Linked DNA regions of Syntrophobacter fumaroxidans MPOB. The protein of the gene in region 1 binds, or shares a complex with, the protein of each later gene. Links are inferred from orthologs where the notes say so. Each region holds a gene or a part of one and is shown in the gene's direction. Other genes may lie near its edges. The genes, in order: dnaX and holB.

Evidence for each region.
Region 2: dnaX (region 1) and holB share a complex: the UniProt entries of both Bacillus subtilis proteins name them as parts of the DNA clamp loading complex. The link is inferred for Syntrophobacter fumaroxidans MPOB from one-to-one orthologs.

What each region holds. Positions count from the first base shown.
Region 1 is NC_008554.1:3,430,120-3,445,853, forward strand. What follows is about bases 7,841-10,798. They hold dnaX (DNA polymerase III subunit gamma/tau), read left to right. Parts: upstream 7,841-8,394; coding sequence 8,395-10,203; downstream 10,204-10,798. Other genes in these bases: tadA (tRNA adenosine(34) deaminase TadA), read left to right, coding at 7,841-7,968; SFUM_RS14475 (YbaB/EbfC family nucleoid-associated protein), read left to right, coding at 10,336-10,668. In the rest of the region: SFUM_RS14430 (AAA family ATPase), read right to left, coding at 1-14; fusA (elongation factor G), read right to left, coding at 156-2,246; SFUM_RS21910 (penicillin-insensitive murein endopeptidase), read right to left, coding at 2,540-4,483; SFUM_RS14445 (L,D-transpeptidase family protein), read right to left, coding at 5,011-6,774; more of tadA, read left to right, coding at 7,492-7,840; recombination mediator RecR, read left to right, coding at 11,054-11,659; SFUM_RS14485 (2-oxoacid:acceptor oxidoreductase family protein), read left to right, coding at 12,039-12,590; SFUM_RS14490 (4Fe-4S binding protein), read left to right, coding at 12,594-12,887; porA (2-ketoisovalerate ferredoxin oxidoreductase subunit alpha), read left to right, coding at 12,889-14,070; pyruvate synthase subunit PorB, read left to right, coding at 14,071-15,042; SFUM_RS14510 (ATP-binding protein), read right to left, coding at 15,358-15,734. UniProt on the Bacillus subtilis protein: Part of the beta sliding clamp loading complex, which hydrolyzes ATP to load the beta clamp onto primed DNA to form the DNA replication pre-initiation complex.
Region 2 is NC_008554.1:188,957-194,296, reverse strand. What follows is about bases 2,406-5,340. They hold holB (DNA polymerase III subunit delta'), read left to right. Parts: upstream 2,406-3,336; coding sequence 3,337-4,344; downstream 4,345-5,340. Other genes in these bases: metG (methionine--tRNA ligase), read left to right, coding at 5,274-5,340; SFUM_RS00805 (PSP1 domain-containing protein), read left to right, coding at 4,313-5,110; SFUM_RS00815 (3'-5' exoribonuclease YhaM family protein), read left to right, coding at 2,406-3,283. In the rest of the region: SFUM_RS00830 (peptidylprolyl isomerase), read right to left, coding at 1-1,396; SFUM_RS00825 (PLDc N-terminal domain-containing protein), read right to left, coding at 1,416-1,619; more of SFUM_RS00815, read left to right, coding at 2,237-2,405. UniProt on the Bacillus subtilis protein: DNA polymerase III is a complex, multichain enzyme responsible for most of the replicative synthesis in bacteria.

The sequences.
Region 1 (15,734 bases):
TGTTCGGTAAGCATCCGAATATTCTCCTTAGAAAAGTGAGCGCTCCCGACGATCGCCTTTGGTGCTCTTCCTTGAGGACGGGCGCCGGTTGCGCGCCAGTTCATCATACACCAAGGTGCCGGAGCGGGAAGAAATTTCTGCGCCGCATCCTGCCGCTATTTCTTCCGGGTCTTCTCTTCTTCCTTCTGTTTCCGGGCGATTTCCTCGGCAATGCTCTTCGGGACGGGATTATATCGAGCAAATTCCATGGTGAATTCGGCCTTCCCCTGCGTGGAAGAGCGAAGCACCGTCGAATACCCGAACATTTCCGCGAGCGGGACTTCCGATTCAATGGACGAGAAGACTCCATCCTCCGAGGTGCTGACGATCATGCCGCGGCGCTGGTTCAGTGTCCCGAGCACCGCACCCTGATATTCGGAAGGGGTCTCCACGACCACGCGCATGATCGGCTCCAGGATGATCGGATTCGCCCTGGCGTAAGCTTCCCGGAAGGCGCCGACGGCCGCCTGCTGGAATGCCATGTCCGATGAGTCCACCGAATGCGCGGCCCCGTCGTTGATGGTGACCTGCACCCCGACTACCGGGAATCCGGCGAAGCCACCCCTGACGAGGCAGGCCTGGAACCCCTTCTCGCACGAAGGGATGTACTCCGTCGGGATGGCGCCTCCCGAAATGTTGTTCACGAAGTTGAAGTCCCCTTCGGCGTAAGGTTCGAGAAAACCGGCCACCCGCCCGTACTGCCCGGCACCGCCCGTCTGCTTCTTGTGCGTGTGGTTGAATTCGGCCCGGTGGGTGACGGTCTCGCGGTAGGCCACCTTGGGCATTCCAGTCTCGACCTCCGCCTGGTACTCCCGGCGCATCCGTTCCACGTAAACGTCAAGATGCAGTTCCCCCATGCCGCACACGATCGTCTCGTTCGTTTCATCGTCCAGGTAGGTGCGAAACGTGGGATCTTCCTTTGTGAACCGGGCCAGGGCCTTGCTCATGTTCATCTCGGCCTTCTTGTCCCTGGGCTTGATGGCGAGCGAAATGACCGGAGCGGGGACGTGTATGGACGTCATGGCGTATCGCACCCGGCCGTCCGTAAAGGTGTCACCGGAGGCGCAGTCGATCCCGAACAGCGCCACGATGTTTCCGGACACGGCGCTCTCGATGTCTTCCATCTCGTCGGCATGCATGCGGATCAGCCGCCCGACCTTGGATCTCTTGCCGGTGCGCATGTTGACGATGGTATCCCCCTTGGTGAGCCTCCCCTGGTAGATGCGAACATAGGTGAGCTGGCCGTAGCGGCTCACCTCGAGCTTGAAGGCGAGCATGATCATGGGCTGATCCGGGGCGTTCCGGAGCACAACCGGCGCCTCATCCCGGTCGAGATCGAAAGCGTCGTTCGTGGTTTCCATAGGGTTCGGAAGATAACGGACGACGGCGTCCAGCAACAACTGAACGCCCTTGTTCTTGTAAGCCGACCCCACGAGCACGGGCGTGAGCTGAAGGGACAGGGTTCCCGCGCGGACGGCGTCGTGGATCAATTCCTCGGTGACCTTGTCGTCAAGGATGGCTGCGGTCAAGTCGTCGGAAAACATGGACGCCGCGTCGAGCAACTCCTCGCGCTTCTCGCGGGCCAGATCGATCAGATCGGCGGGGATCTCGGATTCCACCAGGTTCTCTCCGCTGGGCCCCTCGAAGCTGACGGCCTTCATGGTGATCAGGTCGATGATGCCGCGGTGCTCGTTCTCCAGGCCGAGGGGAATCTGCAGGAGCACAGCGTTGTGGTTCAGCTTTTCCTTGAGCTGGCGGGTGACTCGGAAGGGATCGGCCCCGGTGCGGTCGCACTTGTTGATGAAGGCCAATCTGGGCACCTTGTAGCGGACCATCTGACGGTCCACCGTCACCGACTGCGACTGCACGCCGCCCACCGCGCAGAGGACGAGAACAGCGCCGTCAAGCACGCGCAGGGCCCGCTCCACTTCGATGGTGAAGTCGACGTGACCGGGAGTATCGATGATGTTGATGGAATGGCCGTTCCATGTGCAGTGGGTGGCTGCTGACTGGATGGTGATGCCGCGTTCCTTCTCGAGTTCCATGAAGTCCATGGTGGCACCCACGCCGTCCTTGCCCTTCACGTCGTGGATGGCATGGATGCGCTGGGTATAGAAAAGGATGCGCTCGGTCAGAGTCGTCTTGCCCGAATCGATGTGAGCGCTGATTCCGATGTTGCGCAGTTTGGTCAGATCGCCGTTGAACATGACTTTTCCTTAAGAGTTCCTTTCAAACATACCCGGGTCGCGACAATCCGATAGTCGGAGTGACAAATCGGAAAAAGAAAGCGGGCACCCTGCAGTGTGCCCGCTCGAAGCTACCCACTATAACGAACTGAGAAAAAAAAAGCAAAGGGAAAAATACACTTCCCGGAAAGAGCGCATCGATTCACGGCGTGCAAGGCCTGGCGTGCCGCACAAAAAAATCCCCCTCCAGGGAGGGGGATCTGACGAATCGCGTCTTGGGACTCTTGAAGCCGAAGCCCGGAGGCCGGCCCGAACTATTTCCTGGCCAGCTTGTCCGCCTTGCCTTTAGCAGAGGCGGGAGCCTTCGACGTGCCCTGCTTCTTCGGCTCAGCCTTGGAATCCTTGCCGCTCAGCCCGGCCTTGGTCTGAATCTTGGTGTCTTTGCTCTGCGAAGAGGAAGCCTTTGCCTTGGCATCCTTGGCATTCTTGATGCCCGCGGGGGCGGCGGCCTTGACCTGAGCCTTTCCGTTCTTCGTGGCGGCCGCGGAAGCGGACTTTGCGGAAGCCTTCTCTTTCGAGCTTCCCTTCACGGACTTGGTTTCCTTGGAAGCCTTGGTTGACTTGGAGGTCGCCTTGACGTCCTTGGAGCTTGCGCCGGTCTTGCCCCGGGACTGCTCCCCGGCGGCCGCATGGTTCTTGCCGGTGCTCTGGGATTTGGACGACGAGGCAGGAGAAAAGCGGGTCGGGCAGGTCTTGGCGGTCGTCTGAGCGAGCTTGATCTTTTGCCCCGGCTTTAGAGCCGTCCCCTTCTTGAGGCCGTTCATCTGGCAAAGCGCATCGATGCCGATGCCGGTCTTGCGGGAGATCTTCTGGAGGGTCTCACCCTTGCCCACGGTATAAGTGGCGGCGGTCGAACAGGTTGCGTTGTCGGATGAAAGGGAAATATTCCTGGATGACCGGGAACTCGGAGCGCCGGGAGAGGCGTCCGATACAACAGCATCCTGCGCCGAGGACGACTTTGCCATGGCCAGCTTGATCGTGTGGCCGGGTTTCAAGGCCCCCGGCTTCTTCATGCCGTTCATCCGGCACAGCGTCCTCACGTCGATCTTGTTCTTCCGGGCGATTTTATCGATGGTATCCCCCTTCTGAACCCTGTAGAGCGTGTAGGACGGGGTGGAGGGGGCTTCATGTCTTCTTGTGCGGGTCAGGCTCGACCGGGAGGGAGCAGAGGATATTTCTTCCCTTTCGGGAGTGGACACGTCCGATAGCACGTCCGCGCTGCGGCGCAGGGAGGCGTACTGAATGGGCGGAGTCTCCGCCACGAACCCGGGCTGGAGCGATTGGGCCAGATGCACGGAATCCACTTCGAAGCTGCGCTTGTAGAATACCAGACAGCTCCCTGGAGTCAGCGCGCTGCTGCCGGAGATGCGGTTCCAGCGACACAGGTCCCGGGAAGTCACGCCGAAGCTTCGCGCCAGGGCGTCCAGGCTCCGCTCGTTACCCTTCACGTAATAATTGACCTGCTTGGGCAGGTAGGACTGCTGCGCCATCTCGATGACAGTCCGCTTCTGGGTCTCTTCCTCTCCCACGTGAGCGGCCAGCGTGGACCAGGGAGTGAAAAAGCGAACGTGAATATGATCGTGGTGGTTTCCAACGTGCTGAATGAGCGATCCTCGGACGTTTCCGAACACGTGGTCGAGGTAGGCGGCGTCGGCTCCCTGGCTGACCGCATAATCATACAGAAGCCTCTGGACCCTGCGATCCAGAAAGATATACTGCACCCGCTGCGATCGAATGATGCCTTCAACGAGACACCACGTCTTGGGGACGTCCAGGTTCTCCTCGTTCATCGACACGAACTGGTCCAGCTTCCGGTTGCCCTTGGCATACATTCCGACATCGACGTCCCGGCCGTTCTGATGGGAACGGTGATTCATCGACCCGCCACCGTACTTGTACGAAAAATCGCCGATGTAAAGGTCGCACGTCTCCGGAAACCGCGTTCTCACGCCTTCGACGGCATCCAGCATTGCGCCGACGATTTCAGGGGTGGTGTAGGTACGCTCCTCTTCCCGCAGTTGGTAGCCGGGAAACTGAGTCGGAAATGGAATGCCGTTGACCAGGCGGCCGTTGTAGGGTTGGCCGTAGGAAGCCGTAACCGCCTCGGTTTGCTGAACAAAACCCGCACTGGAAAGCAGGAGAGCGAGCAGAAAAAACAGAAAAATATTCAACCACGGGCCAGCATTAAATCGCCGCATTGTTCCCCTCCTCGTTTCATCTCATTCGATCGATACCAACGACTGAGCCGTCACGTCAGGTCTCAGAGATGAGATGGTTCTCCCTAGCCCAGAAAGAGGCGCTCTGTCAAACGTTTTTTTCGCTCCCCGAGCCAGTCTGCCGTTGATTCGGGGTCTAACTACTTGAATGAACACACCAAAAAAATAAACGCACCGCGTGGGCGGTAGAATGGTCGATGAACGGCATTGATGGAACCCTATCAATTCGACGAAACCCGATTCCAAAACTCCATCGGCATTGTCAAGAAATCTCTTGAATCCTCCTCACGCAAGCACGACATGTGAGGAATACTCAGGTTTTGTGACAATCATGAATGAGGGATGCAAAGGAAAACAAATCATTCAATGCGAAACACTTGGCGACAAATAGCGAGTGGTGACGGGTTGAAGCCCCAGCATGAAGCTTTGCTATGATATTGATAGTATGGACTAAAATGGATGGCCGCCGAGAGCGCGCTCCGGGCGGCCTTGCGGGAGCGTGTCACCGGTCAGCCCTTGGCGTTGGCGTTTTCGGCGAGCCATCCGTAAGGATCCCCGAAGAAAATCACCTGACCGTCTTCGTTGCATGAAACGGGAAGGTATTCGATAATGATCGGAACGGGCGTGGCAAGCTTGATGAAAAGCTGGCGGTCCGAGGACAGGTAGGGCTCCGTCTTGTCGGCCAGGGGATTCTGGTCGTCCTTCAAGAGCAAATGGGCCAGATGTTTGGCCTTTTCCACCCGGATGCACCCGTGCGAAAAGTCTCTGCGCGTCCTCTGGAACAGGGACTTCTGGTTGGTGTCGTGCAGGTAGACGGCGTACGGGTTGGGGAATTCGAACTTGATCTGTCCCAGCGGGTTCTTGGGACCCGGTTTCTGGAACAGCCGCGGTTGTCCCCACGGGTACAGGGACGCCATTTGAACGTAGCCGTGCCTGGCGAAATACTGCGGGTCGGAACCTGCCTGGGCGTCCAGCTCCAGGCGAATACGGTCCGAAACGTACCAGCGCGGATTGATGATCACCTGCTCGATGTTGCTCGTGAGCGTCGGAGTCTGGTTTTCCCTCATCCATTTGCCCAGCACCTTGACCTTCTTGCCCGACGCCTTGCCCACGATCACGCGGTGGCTCGACAGTGATTGCCCGTCTTTGTAATATTCCAGGGCGAACTGGGGAATATTGATGCGCACGTACCTGTCGCTCCGACGGGTCTGGCTCTGGCGGAGGAGATTGATCCCGTGAGCGATCATCTCGGCCTTTTGTTTGAAAGGCATGTTGAGCCATTCGCGGGTCCGCTGCCCCACCGCTCCGTCGGGCTCGATCTGGTGCGCTGCCTGGAAACGCTTCACCGCCTGCTGAGTGGCGGCGTCGAAGGTCCCCGTGATCTCACCCCGGTAGAAATCCTCTTGCCGCAGCCTCTTCTGCAGATCGCGCACCGCGTTGCCGGACTCGCCGGGTCTCATTGTCGAGGGGGCCCGGACCTGCTGCTGCGTGGTGTTGGCGGCCAGGTCACGGTACCTTGCGAGAGCGTTCAGCAGCGGGCGGTAATGAGGCGACCTGGGTTCCAGGCGCTTCAGGTAATCGCTCATCGGAATCCGGCCCGAGAGCGCCTTGACCTGATCTTCTCCGGAGAACGGGTCCATCTGGCCGGAGAAGCGCACCAGCAGTTCCGCCAGTTTGACATCCGCTTCGACGGCAACGCGGAAGAGATTCCTATACCTCTCTTCTCTCGCCTTCACCACCGCGGGATTGACCGGCTGGATCCCGGGGCTGCCGGGCGCCGCGGGCTGGTCGCCGGACGGGACGGACAGATCGGCGATCGAGTCGGACAGGTTGGGGAGCAGCGCGCTGGCGGAATCGCGCGCCTGCTCGAGGTGCTTCACGTGCTGCCGGACTTCCTCGATGCGGAGCGGCTTAGGGTCCAGGGCCTCCTTCTCCGCCTCCCCCGCCCGCCGGAGAAGCGCATGCGCGCCCTGGGCGAGCTCGAACGTGGAGGTTATAAAGAAAGGCGTCCACCCATTCTCCTGGTAGGCTTGCAGGATGGTGTTCGGAGTGGGCGAGCCCAGCCATTCCGGCGGTATGGTCTCCCATATCGCGGACCGCCACCGAGGCGAAAGCGCCCCCTCCGCAGCGGAACCTCCTGGTGGGGCGGCGCCGTGTTCCTGCCGGCTCACCGCTTCACTTGGAACCGCATAACACTGGGACCCGCAGCACAAAAACAGGAGCACAAGAAGAACCGATAGAACGCGAGGTCTCTGAATGGATGGAGTACTCATGACTGTTCACTGTCCGCTATGTTTAAGGGTTCCACCGTGCACGCTTGCGCGTCGACCTTTTCGTGGAGCCGGTTCCGAGAGGAAGGATTCGATGCCGAAGCCCGGCGTATCGATGTTGCGCCCTCTTTCCCCCGGCAGATGTGGCAACGGTCGTCACCGCACTGCTGGCAAAAGTGGCAATCCGGGCAAGGATGCTTTCCCGGCGCCGCAAGCGAACGCTTTGCCGGTTCGAAGACCAGTTTCAGCCCGGCCACCGGTACGAAACACCCTTCCTCCTTCCGCTCACTGCTTCCCATGACACCTCCCGGCGTCAACCTCCAATTCGATCATCGACCAAAACACCTTGCGGCTTCACATTTTTTGCAGAGCGGGCGGAAACGGACATTGGCGCAACGCGTTGGGCCCTGCCCGGTCCGTTTCGAAAAAACCGCCTCTCGGACGGTCCGTGCCTCTCTCCTGCACCGAAATCAGATTGGAAGCCCCCGAGGGAGGCTGCGCTGCATCGCGCTCCGCAACCTTCCCGAGTGCGTGCCTCGCGTCAATACATGCCCCGGCCCGCGCGTGTTGCGGTCCATCCGGCGCATCCCCGGACTACGCCTGAAGCTTGAACCCTCCCCACTGAAACAATCGATCGGCACCCACTTGTCAAGAAATAATTAATCCTTTCCACTATAACAGAAATATGCTATTTGCAAGTCCCCTTTTAAGGAAAAACCTATGGCTCCGTTGACGGACCACGACTATTTCATGGGGATTGCCCTGGAAGAGGCGCTCGCCGGCCGGGAAGAGTCGGAAGTGCCGGTGGGTGCGGTTCTGGCCGGCCCCGGCGGGGAAGTCCTCGCGCGGGGGCACAACAGGCCCATCGCGCTGTGCGATCCCACGGCGCACGCCGAAATCCTGGTGCTGCGAGAAGCGGCCGCCGCGGCGGGCAACTACCGTTTGCCGGGGAGCGTGCTGTACGTGACCCTGGAGCCTTGTGCCATGTGCGTCGGGGCGCTGCTGCAGGCAAGGGTGCGGACTTTGGTGTTCGGCGCCCCGGATCCGAAGTCCGGTGCGGCCGGGAGCGTTGTGGACTTGACAAAGGTGGACGCTTTCAATCATTATGTCGAAGTGATAGGCGGTATTCGGATGGCCGAGTGTTCGGAATTATTGAAAAAATTCTTCCTCGACCGACGCCTGGAAGGAAAGCCCTGAACGAATGGAGAGGTACCGAAGTGGCCGTAACGGGGTCGACTCGAAATCGACTTGTCCTGTGAAGAGCAGGGCACGTGGGTTCGAATCCCACCCTCTCCGCCATTGTCGAACCGCCGCCCGGGCGGCGGCGATGAGCCCCCCCCGCGCGCAAAGAGGGGCCAAAGTGAATGGCTCCCGGTTCCCGGGGGGTCATCATGAAGAATGAAGAGATTATTCGGGAGAGATGTCCGAGAGGCTGAAGGAGCACGACTGGAAATCGTGTGTACGCCCAAAAGGTGTACCGAGGGTTCGAATCCCTCTCTCTCCGCCACCATATTCCGGAATTGCCGCTCCCGGGCGGGGGATTGCCCGGGAGACCCGGAGCCGGGTCCCTGAGAGTGCACCCCTTTTGCGTCCGATTGTGTGGCGCGGGACCGCCAAGACCCCATGTCCTACCTCGTGATTGCACGAAAATGGCGACCGCAGACTTTTGAGGAAGTGGTCGGCCAGCCTCATGTCACCCGGACTTTGCAGAACGCGATCCGCTCCAGCCGCATCGCCCATTCATACCTGTTCACCGGGGCTCGCGGCGTCGGCAAGACCTCCATCGCCCGCATTCTGGCCAAGGCGCTCAATTGCGAAACGGGGGTCACGCCCACGCCGTGCAACGTCTGTTCCAACTGCACCGAAATCCGCCAGGGAAACGCGGTCGACGTGCTCGAGATCGACGGCGCGTCCAACCGCGGCATCGACAGCGTCCGGGAGCTTCGGGAAACCGTGCGCTACCGGCCCGCGAAGAGTCGCTACAAGGTGTACATCATCGACGAAGTGCACATGCTCACCACGGAGGCCTTCAATGCGCTTCTGAAGACGCTCGAGGAGCCTCCCGAGCACGTGGTCTTCATCTTCGCCACCACCGAACCGCACAAGATTCCCGCGACCATCCTGAGCCGCTGTCAGCGGTTCGACTTCCGTCGCATTCCCTCTCACATGCTGGTGGATCACCTGAGGCACATCGCCGCGCAGGAGGACGTCGCGCTGTCCGAAGGCGTATTGTACGCCATCGCCCGGGAGGCAGACGGCAGCATGCGGGACGCCCAGAGCCTGCTCGAACAGATGCTGTCCTTCAGCAGGGACGGCTTGAGCGACGAGGAGGTCCTGGACGTCCTGGGGGTCATCGACCGGCGGAGCATCCACAGGACCGGGACGGCGGTGCTCGAGGGGGACGTGCGGACCTGTCTCGACGTGGTGGAGGACATCTACCGGCGCGGCATGGACATCAGGAGGTTCTGCCGGCAGCTGTGCGATTACTTTCGCAATCTGCTCGTGGTTGCCTTCGGGGAGGGCGACTCGCGGCGGCTGGACCTGCCCTCGGATGAGAAGCAACTGCTGGCCGAGGCGGCCGGCAAGACGACGCCCGAATCTTTGTATCTCTATTTCCAGACCGTGCTGAAAAGCGAAGAGGAGATCCGCCGATCCACCATCCCCCGGATAGCGCTCGAGATGCTGTTGCTGCGCCTGGCCAGGCTGCCGCGCCTCGAGTCACTGCAGGGGGTGCTCGACAAGATTTCCGCGCTGGAACAGGGCTTGAAGGGTGCAACCACCGGAGGGGGCGGGAGCTCGGCGGCGGTCCGCGACACGCGGCCTCCCGCGCGGGAGGCGGCCCGGGCCGCGCCGCCTCCGATGAGAGAGCCCCCCCCGCCCGGGACCGGGGCTTCGCACTCGAGCGCCGGCACCGGGCGTGATGCACCCGATCCGATCGTGCCCGAACCGGCGACCGGAGGCGAAACCATCCCCGACCTGCCGCGGATCGAAGGGGAGGCCGTGCCGTTGGAGGACTTGAGCGGCCGGTGGCCGGCATTTCTCAAGTGGCTTGAGCTCAAGGAACCGATCCTGGCGGCGAAACTGGCGCGCAGCCGGATCGGATCGGCCGCCGCGGACTCGGTGGAGCTGGAAGTCGTCGAGGTCTTCGAGGAACAGCTCCGGGAGCCTCAAACCGTCGCCAGGATCGGGGACGCCGCCGAGGCGTTCTTTCGAAGACGTTGTGCGTGGACGATCCGGAAAAAGCCGGAAGGGACCGGCCGCGGGGACACTCAAAGGGAAAAGAAGAAAAAGGCCTTGTCCAAACGGCTGGTCATGGAACACCCGGTGGTCCTGCAGGCGCTGGAAATCCTCGGGGGAGAACTGGTGGACATCCGGCGTCCGAAAACGGAGCGTGGCGAGCCGCGCTCAAGCCGGTCGAAGGCCGGGGAATGATGCCGCGGTGATTTGCGGGCCGGATGGCTTTGTGGGTTCTCCCCCGGGCGGGGATGAGGCCTGCGTTTTTCCACTGACGACAAGGGAATTTCCTCGCGGGAATTTCGTCGATTTCATTCAACGAGAGGAAGGATGGTCATGAGCAGAGGATTCAACCCCATGCAGCAGGTCAAGGCCTTGCAGGACAAGATGGCCAGGATGCAGGAAGAGCTGGCTCTCAAGACCGTGGAGGCTTCGGCCGGAGGGGGCATGGTCGCTGTGGTCGTGAACGGCCGGCAGGAAGTGCTGAGCGTGAAGGTCGATCGCCAGGTGGTCGACCCGGAAGATATAGAAATGTTGCAGGACCTGATTGTCGCCGCGGTGAACGACGGATTGCGCAAGTCCCAGGAAATGGCCGCTCAGGAAATGGGCAAGATCGCGGGCGGCTTGAACATCCCGGGCCTGAAGATTCCCGGGTTGTTCTGATTCGGTGTGCCGGGCTGCCGGCGTGTCGTTGGAATGCGCAATGATGTTCCGACTCGGTTTCACTCGGCGGCTATCCTTCCAACCAGCCGGGAATATGCCGGATTTCAGTCCGTTGCGAAGAAAGCGGGCGTCGCGGCGGGGAACGGAGAAGACCGTGAGTCGGGGGGGGGCCGGGGTCCCGGCCTTCGCGGAATAGACGATGATGACGCTCATGATCCTTCTCGGCGGGGCGCCCGATTATTCGCGGGGTTCCGGCTTTGGCGCGGTTTGCCCGTCGCTGGTCTTTGCATGAAAATCCCCTCGGCCCGGACGATTGATGTGTTTCGTTGCGAGTTCCCGGCTCATGGCCGTTTGTGAAAAGTGTAGGTTTGACCCCGGAGTCCATATGGTTTCGAGCGGCTACCCCCCCATTATGAACGACCTCATCAGGAGGCTGAGCAAGCTGCCGGGATTGGGAGAAAAGAGCGCCACCCGGATCGCCATGCATCTGCTCAAAATGTCGAGGACCGATGCCGAAAGCCTGGCGGACGCGATCCGGGAGCTGAGAAGTCGGATCCGGACGTGTTCCCGGTGTTTTCACTTCACGGATGCCGAGGAGTGTTCCATTTGTGCGGATCCTGCCCGGGACACCGGGGAGATCTGCGTGGTGGAAACCACCGCGGACCTGCTGGCGATCGAACAGTCCGGGGCATACCGGGGACGCTACCATGTCCTGCAGGGCGTGCTTGCGCCGCTGGACGCGGTGGGGCCCGACGACCTGCGTATCCGGGAGCTGCTCGAGCGCATCGATCGGGAGGGTGCGCGGGAAGTGATCATCGCCACGAACCCTAGCAGTGAAGGGGAAGCGACCGCGCATTACCTGCTGAAACTCCTGAAGGATCGCAACGTGCGGGTATCCCGGATTGCCTACGGCATTCCCATGGGGGGCGACCTCAAGTACACCGACCGGTTCACCCTGGAACGGGCTCTGAAGGGGCGGCAGGCGTTCTGAGGCTATGTTCATCTTTTCACTAAGTGAATCTTCCGCGGTGTCCGATTGTGAATCCGGTTGTTCATTTGTGCCCGGAAAAGCCGGACGGAGAAGAATGGGGACCGTATTCCCTTGCGACGAGTGGTGCCGCCGGTCTGTTTGCCCAGTGTTATCCAAGGTTTGACCCCTTCCCGCATGCCCATCGAAATGCATAGATTTGCAATTCAAGAAGTGAAATTTGGCGAAAAGAGTCGAAAAATGCCTTGACTTTTTTTTCACAAAGCTGGTAAGAAACATACCTTATAAAGGTATGTGTTGGTTCGCCGTAGATTGCTCGGTGTTGTGTGAGGGCTACCTGAGGTGAGCGCTTTGACTTGCAACGTTACTGTGGAGAGAGAACATGATTGAGATTCGTATTCATGGACGCGGAGGCCAAGGGGCCGTGACCTCTGCTGAACTGGCGGCCCTGGCTGCTATCGAAGAGGGGAAATACGCGCAGGCTTTCCCGAGCTTTGGTCCGGAACGGCGCGGCGCCCCCGTGATGGCTTTTGTGCGGGTGAGCGACAAGCCGATCGTAACCCGCGAAAAAGTCTACGAGCCGAATTACGTGGTGGTGCTGGATCCCACCCTGCTGAAGCTGGTCAACGTGGAGGCGGGGCTCAAGAAGGGGGGAATCGTCATCGTCAACACGGCGAAGAGCGCGGCGGATGTCCGCAAGGAGACCGGCATCAAGGCGAAGCTGGCTACGGTCGACGCCAGCAAGATCGCCATGGACACCATGCGTGTGACCATCACCAACACAACGATGCTGGGGGCGCTCATCAAGGCGGTTCCCGATCTGCTCCCCCTGAAGGCGTTGGCTGGTCCCATCGAACATCGTTTTGGCGGTATCGCCGCAAAGAACATTGCGTCGTGCAACCGCGCCTTCGAAGAAACCAAGGTGGAGGGTTAAGCCGTGGCTAAAGAAACCGGTATTGTGAGCTGGAAAAGTCTGAATCTGGGGATGGCCATCACCAAGCCCGGGTGCGCCGCGGATCTGAAGACCGGCGATTGGCGATCCATGAGGCCCGAAACCGACCGGAAAAAGTGCACGAAATGCGGCCAGTGCTACATTTTCTGCCCGGATATGGTTTACAGCAAGGACGCGGAAGGCTACTACGTGCAGAATTATTACTACTGCAAGGGGTGTGGCATTTGCGCCAAAGAGTGTCCTGTAGATGCGATCACCATGCATCAGGAGGTCGACTAACATGTCCAAGAAGATTGGTGTAGAAGTTTCAATTGCAGCTGCGGATGCGGTAGGACTGTGTGATGTCGACGTCGTCGCCGCATACCCGATCACGCCGCAGACCCACATTGTCGAACACCTGTCGGAGCTGGTTGCCGAAGGTCATCTGGATGCCGAGTTCGTTCCCGTGGAATCCGAGCACAGCGCCATGAGCGCCTGCATCGGTTCGTCCGCGGCCGGAGCGCGCACCTTCACGTCCACCTGCTCGCAGGGTTATGCCCTGATGTCGGAGCTTTGCTACATCGCCTCCGCCCTTCGTCTTCCCATCGTCATGGCGGTCGCCAACCGCGCCATCAGCGCTCCGATCAACATCTGGAACGACCACGGCGACTTGATGTACGCCAGGGATTCGGGCTGGATCCAGGTCATCGGGGAGAACGGCCAGGAAACGGTGGACCTTACGATCGCCGCTTTCCGCATCGCCGAGGATCCCAATATCCTGCTGCCGGTGCAGGTTAACCTGGACGGGTTCACCCTGAGTCACATGATCGAGCCGATCGTGATGCCCGACAAGAAGGACGTGAAAAAGTTCCTGCCTGCGTACAAGCCTCAGCTGCGGCTGGATCCCGCCAACCCGATCACCATGGGTCCGGTCGGCATGCCCGACGTGTACACCGAGGCGCGGAAGGCCCAGGACGAGGCGCTGAAGAGCTCCAAGGCCCAGATCGTGAAGATCTTCAACGAATTCGGCAAGCAGTTCGGTCGGAAATACAACCTGGTTGAAACCTACAAGACCGAAGATGCCGAGACCATCATCATCACCATGGGCAGCCTTTCCCAGACCGCGATGACCGCCGTCGACATGATGAGGGACAAGGGGAAGAAGGTCGGCGTGGCCCGCATCCGGGTGTTCCGGCCGTTCCCCGCCGATGAATTGTTTGCGGCCATCAAGGGCGCCAAGAACCTGGTCATTCTGGACAGGGTCACCTCTTTTACGGGTGGCTACGTCTCCGGCCCGGTGTGCCTGGAAATCAAGTCCATTCTCTACGACCGCAAGCACTATCCGAAGATCGGCAATTTCCTGGCCGGCCTCGGCGGCAGAGACACGACGGATCAGAACTTCATGGAAATGGTCGACAAGGTTGCCGCGTCCAAAGACGGTGGCGTGCCCTTAGCCTACGAATTCATCAATGTGAGGGAATAAATGGGAATCGCAGCTGAAGCTCTCAAAAATTTCAAGGGGTTCAACCTCAAGAACATGCCGGAGGTAGAACCTGTGTCGCCCGGTCACAGAGCATGCCAGGGCTGTGGGGAAGTACTGGCTTTGCGGCAGGCTATGAAGGCACTGGGCACTAACGTTGTCGTTTGCAGCGCCACGGGGTGCATGGAAATCATCACCTCGCCCTTCCCGCAGACCGCGTGGAGGGTGCCCTGGATTCACGTCGCCTTCGAGAATGCGGCGGCGGTGGTCAGCGGTGTGGAGTCCGCGTACAAGGCGATGAACCGTAAGAACATCATCAAGTCGCCCGACACCGTATTCGTAGCGTACGGCGGCGACGGCGCCACGGCGGACATCGGTATGCAGGCGTTGAGCGGCGCCCTCGAGCGCGGCCACAACTTCATCTACATGTGCTTTGACAACGAAGCCTACATGAACACGGGTGTTCAAAGATCCTCCTCGACTCCCTTCGGCGCGCAGACCACCACGTCGCCTCCGGGGAAGAAGAGCAAGGGACAGTCCACCCAGAAGAAGAACCTTCCGGAAATCGCGGTGGCTCACGGAACGCCTTACGTCGCCACGGCGTGTCCCGCGTTCCCGGTGGATCTCATGAACAAGGTCAAGAAGGCATCCCTGGTTCCCGGACCGGCCTACATCCACATCTATTCGCCCTGCCCCACCGGATGGCGTTGCGGGATCGAGGAGAGCGTGGAAATGGCCAGGCTGGCGGTCCAGTCCAAGGTCTTCCCCTTGTACGAAGTGATCGACGGCGTGTACTACCTGTCGCGCAAAGTGGCGAAGCCGAAGCCGGTGGCCGAATACTTCAAGCCGCAGCGCCGTTTCCGCCACCTGACCGAGGCCGACGTTCAGCAGATTCAGGCCCGGACCGACGCCGAATACGACAGACTGGTGGCCAAGTGTGTCGTGGAAGTCAAGGAAAAGAAAGAAAAGGAATAGCCCGAACACCGGTATCGGGCGTGAATAGCGCATCCGGGGCCGGTTAAATTCGGAGTTGGTGTTGACAAGCGAGGAGTACTCTGTTACAAGATGCTCCTCGTTTCCCTTTTTGATCCCCGGTAGCTCAATCGGCAGAGCGGGTGGCTGTTAACCACTAGGTTGGCGGTTCGAGTCCGTCCCGGGGAGCCAAAAATCCACCCGCTGATTTCAGCGGCTGTTATTTAGCGCAAGACCCCGTGGGGTGATCCCCGCGGGGTCTCGTCGTTTCCGCCGTACTCACCGGCCGGGAGCGATGAAGTCAGGAATCTCCCTCGGCTATTCCGTGGATTCCGGCAGTTCAAGGAGGAACCGCCATGCCGGGACCACTTCGATGTTTCCGCCACCGGTCTCGATCCGCTCGTCCTCGTTTCGGGTCACGATGGTTCCGGCTTTCAGGCCCAGTTCGGCCATCGCCTCACTCAAGGCCGCGGTTTCCCGTTTCCGCGTTCTTGGCTCCGCCAAAGATTCGCACACCTGGACCAGCAGCCGCGTTCCGCCGCGCATCGAGACGATGAAGTCGACCTCCCGGCCGGTCTTGGTCCTGTAGTAGCGGATTTCCGGGTGGAGTCGCCGGAGCGCCGTGAAGACGAGGTTCTCCAGGAGATGACCGGAGTTGACCAGAATTCCGGATGACACCGAAGTGACCAGTGCGT
Region 2 (5,340 bases), 3.2 Mb from region 1 along the record:
GAGGGGTGTCGAAAATATCGCTGAAATCCTTCTCGGGAAGCTCGAAAAGCTTCCGGCTGATGTCCGCCAGAGGGGTCTGAAACCCCGGCAGAGGATCCGTTTCGGCTATCCACATGTCGCCTCCCGTGACGGGCATGTTCTGTTCCTCGGCCGATTTTGCCAGATCCTTTTTCGCGTATACCTGGTCGAGCAGCTTCCTGGCCTTTTCGTAGGCGGCCTCCCGGGCCTTCTGACGCTTCACCGCCTGTTCGATGCCGCTTCTCGCCTCCTCAAACGATGTCGTCTTTTCGGGAATGATCTCTTCGACCTTGATGATGTGAAAGCCGTCCGGCGTTTCCACCAAATCGCTTATTTCCCCTTTCTTCATTGCGAAGGCCGCATCGGAGAACGGCTCAAGCATCTGCCCGCGGGTGAAGGCCCCCAAATCGCCCCCGTTTTTTGCAGTGGCCGTGTCCTGGGAATACTTCCTGGCGAGCTCCGCAAAATCCTTTCCTTTCCTGGCCTCTGCAAGCACCTTTTCAGCTTCGGAGCGGGCCTTGGCGATTTCCTCCTCGGCGGCATCCTCCTTAAGCCTGAACAGGATTTGCCTCGCCCGCACCTGTTGCTCATGCCGATATTCCGAAATATGGTCGTCGTAGTAACGGCGCATATCGTCCCCGGTGACGCCGGCCTGGTCCATGTAGGCCTCGGGTTTGTAGAGCACCAGCGAAAACCGGCGTTTCTCCGGTTCCATGTAACGTTCCCTGTGGTTCTGGAAGTACTCCTGCGCGCCCTGCTCATCGACGGTCACCTTGTCCTCGAAGGACTTCGGATCGAACAAGGCGTAGGCGATCTGCACCTGGCCGTAGTTCGTTCGATAGTCCGCCGTCACTTCCTCATCCGTGACCACGACCTGCCTCTTGATGAAGTTGAGCAGTCGCTCGTAGGCGATGCTTTCAGCGATGTCCTTCTCAAAACCTTCAGGTGTCAACCGCTCCTGACGGAGGACCCTTTCATAGGTGAGCTGATCGAACCGGCCGTCATTCAGGAAAACGGGGTATTCGAGGATCCTGCGCCGGACTTCCTCGGTGCTCGCCGAAAGCCCGAGCTCGCGGGCCGCCTTGGAAACCAGGTAGCGATTGATGAGCATGTCCAGCACCTGGCCCTTGAGGTTCATCTCCTCGACCAGTTTCTCAGACCAGGCCTTGCCCAGTTGAGTGCGGTACCTCGTGACCATCTTTTCGTACACGTTATAGTAATCGCGCTCGCTGATGAACTCGTCATCGATCTGCACGACCGCGGTGTCGCTTTTCGACTGGTAGGTGGCTCCCCCCCACCACACGAACACGATCGCCACGAGGATGAGAAGTGCCTTGATCATCCAGGACTTTGAGTGTTCTCTGAAAAGGTTGAGCATAAGTCGGCAACGCCTCCTTCTACGAGATGGGTTCGGTGTGACGGCGAATCAGGATAATATAGATCATGGCTCCGATGAAAGGGAAAGTGGACACGATCGCGAACCACACGGCCTTTTTCCGGGGGCTTGCAAAGCGGCGTTTGGGTATATCCAGAATCGCCCAGAAAGTGGGTACGAGCGGAAGACTCAAAATCGCGATCAATGCCACGATATTCAAAGGCATCAGACACTCCTCGACGCCGTGTCGGCGTTTCGTGAGAAGAACCGCAACCAACGGGCTGCGCTCGGACAAGCCGCGAAGGACAATCCACCGGTCCGCAGCGGCTCTCATGACAGCCCGAAGAGGAAACCCTGAAAGCGCCCTTTCGCCCTTCTGCGACACCGCCGTGAGCGCGAGGCTCGCTTCGAGGCACGAAAACGCTCATCGTCCTTCCCGAGTATACCGGAACCCGGGGTGGCATTCGCCATTGCGCATGTCGTCAGGGTCATGTTCAGAGTGTATTGCCTCACGGACTCCATTTGGAATCCGAGTGTTTCTATAAACTTTTGTGGATTCCCCTGCAAGGATTTCTTGGTCGGGAACCGCATCTCCCCGGTGAACCCGCTCCTCCTCGCCTTGCGCGATCGCGTGGAATCCGGCGTCGAATTGCGCTACGGGCACGTCCCGCGCCGGTCACGCCGGTCCGGTGTCCATTTTGCCATTGAGATCAACCTGATCGGAGAGTAGAAAAGGAAATTTGACATGTTTCGCGTATATAATATAGAAGTATTGTTTTGATTCGCGGGGCGGGCAAGCACCTCGTTCCCTCTTGAATTGAACCGATCACAAGGCAGGACGACGTGTCGAAGACCTTTATCGCCGACATTCAGCCCAACCAGGATATCGCGGCGGCTTTCGTCGTGAGCGAGAAGCAGCTGCGGACCACCCGCTCCGGAACGGCGTTCCTCACGCTTCGGCTTGTCGACAGGACGGGAGAGATCACCGGCCGTGTCTGGGACAACGCGGCGGAGCTTGCCGCCGTCATCCCTCTCAAGGGAGCGGTGTTCCTGCGCGGTCGCAGCGAGACGTATCGGGACGAAATGCAGTTGAACATCCAGGAAGCTCGTCCACTGAAACCGGAAGCCGTCGACCCGGCGGATTTCCTCCCGGTGTGCCCGACGGACCGGGATGTTCTGTTCGAGAAACTGAGCGGGCGCATATCGGAGGTTGAAGACCGGCCCTGCAAACAGCTGCTCAAAGCCATCTTCAAGGATCGGGTTCTGCTGTCCCGGTTCAAGTCGGCACCGGCGGCCAAATCGATGCACCATGCCTATCTCGGGGGGTTGCTCGAACATACGCTTTCCGTCGTGGAACTCGTTCTCCGCATCTGCCGGCTGTACCCGTTTCTCGACCGGGACCTGCTCGTGGCCGGCGCCATATTGCACGACATCGGGAAGACCGATGAGTACGTTTACGACCTCGCCATCGACTATTCCCACTCCGGCCGTTTGCTGGGCCACATGGTTCTCGGCGTCCAGATCGTGGATGAGAAACTTCGTCTTTTGAAGGACTTTCCCGAGGAAAAAGCCTGGCTGATCAAGCACATGATTCTCAGCCACCACGGCGAGGCGGAATTCGGTGCCGCGAAGCTCCCCATGACGAGGGAGGCCTTCGTCCTTCACCACGCCGACGATCTGGACGCGAAGATGAACAACCTGACCCGGATCCTGTCGGAGCCCAAAATGGGGAACGAGGTGTGGACCGCCTACCAACCGCTGTTCGAACGATTCTTCTACCGTGGCCTGCCCAAAGAGCAGGCGGAAACCCCGCCCCTCGAAGGGGAAGAGACTGAAGATGAACGAGGGGTTCAGCTGAATCTCTGGAACCCGGAAAAACCGAAGAAGTAAGCGGAGACTGGAAAACTCGGCACCCATTCTTCACCCGATCGCGAAAGAAGATCATGTCGTTCAAAGATATTCCCGGGCAGGAACGAACGAAGCGGCTGCTGAAGCGGATGGCGCGAGCCGGAACGCTTCCGCATGCGGTTCTGTTCAGCGGCATGGCGGGCGTGGGCAAGCTGCGGGTTGCCCGGGAGCTCGCCAAGCTGGTCAACTGTCTCGAACCCCGGGACGACGAGAGTTGCGATCGCTGCATTTCATGCCGAAAAATCGATGAAGGGCATCATCCGGACCTTTTTGTCATCCGGAGCGAGGGCACGTTCATCAAACTGGACCGGATCCGGGAATTGCGGGAGCGCGTTCGCTTCCGTCCCTTCGAAGGCAGATTTCGAGTCGTCATCATCGAGAATGCCCAACACCTCCATGACGAGTCCGGCAATGCCCTGCTCAAGGTGCTCGAGGAGCCGCCGCGCGCAAACCTTTTTCTCCTTACGGCCATTGAGCCCCAGATGCTCCTGCCGACAATCGTGTCGCGGTGCAGTCACTTGCGGCTGCAGCCGCTCGAAGACGAGGTGATCGCAGGGGAGCTGGCCGCTTCCCTGAAGATCCCCGAGGCGCAGGCACGGGAGCTGACCCGGCTGTCGGGAGGCAGTCTCGACAGGGCACAGTGGCTGGCACGGGAAGAACACCTGTCCCACTGGAAGGAGATTGTCGAGAATCTCCGGAAATCCGAGCGGAGCGGCACGGCCGACGTTCTCGCCATGGCGGGGCGATGGGCCCAACAGAAGGAAGACTTGGAGCAGGATCTGGAATGCGTTAAATTGTGGGTGCGGGATCTCCTGCTCTCCCGCGTGATCGACGGTTACAGGCAGGCTTTCGAGCCGGATGACCCGTGCGCCGTTTGCGGTGGGGAGGTTTCTCCCGACAGTCTGTTGACCCTTTACGACCGGGTCGAAGAGTCGATCGGTCGTTTGCGCGGGAACGCCAACAAGCAGCTCGTCATGGAAAGCATCTGCCTGAACATAAAGGATGTCTTATATGGAAAAGGTTGTTGGAATCCGCTTCCGTAAAGGAGGCAAGATATATCATTTCGACCCTTCGGAATATGCTTTGAAAAAGGGCGATTTCGTAATGGTTCACACTGAACAGGGCATCGGGCTGGGACAGGTCGCGGAAGGCCCGCATGGCAAAGATCCCAGGTTTCATCCCTCGGAGGTGAAGAAAATCGACCGCCCTGCAACGACAGAGGAAATCCGGACTCACCAGAACAATCTTGAAGTCGAACAGGACGCCAAGAACTACTGTCTGGATCGCATAAAGGCACACCAACTCGCCATGAGTCTCGTTGACGTCGAATACTTCTTCGACGGCAGCAAAATCATTTTCTATTTTACGGCGGACGGCCGGGTTGATTTCAGGGAGCTGCTTAAAGATCTCGTCAGGCGATTGAGGACCAGGGTGGAACTGCGGCAAATCGGCATCCGCAACCAAGCCAAGATGGTCGGTGGTCTTGGGAATTGCGGCCGCCCGTTGTGCTGCGCCACTTTCCTCAAGAATTTCCACGCGGTTTCCATCAAGATGGCGAAGGAGCAGAACCTCAGCCTGAATCCCACCAAGATTTCTGGTGCCTGCGGAAGATTGATGTGCTGCCTGCAATACGAATACGATACCTACAGGGAACTCAAAAAAGACATGCCGAAACTCGGCAAGAAGGTGGAAATCCCGGAAGGACGCGGGAAGGTGATCCGCCAGAATGTGATGGAGAGATCGGTCACCGTCCTGATGGAGGACGGGCGCGAGATCGAAAAGCAACTAGACCCCCCGCCGAAAGGCTGACCTTGGGGCATCCGCGGCAACCCGGAGCTCGCCGCACCTGCAGGCACAGGAGCTCTCCGTGCCCCGGGAAGGCCATGCCGATGCGGCATTTGCCGGTACGCCGCCGACGGCGACGGGAATCGATCAGCGCAACCGGGCCGGACACCGAAAGAAAGGCATCTTCATGAATCGTTTCTACATCACCACCCCCATCTACTATGTGAATGCCGAACCGCATATCGGACACGCTT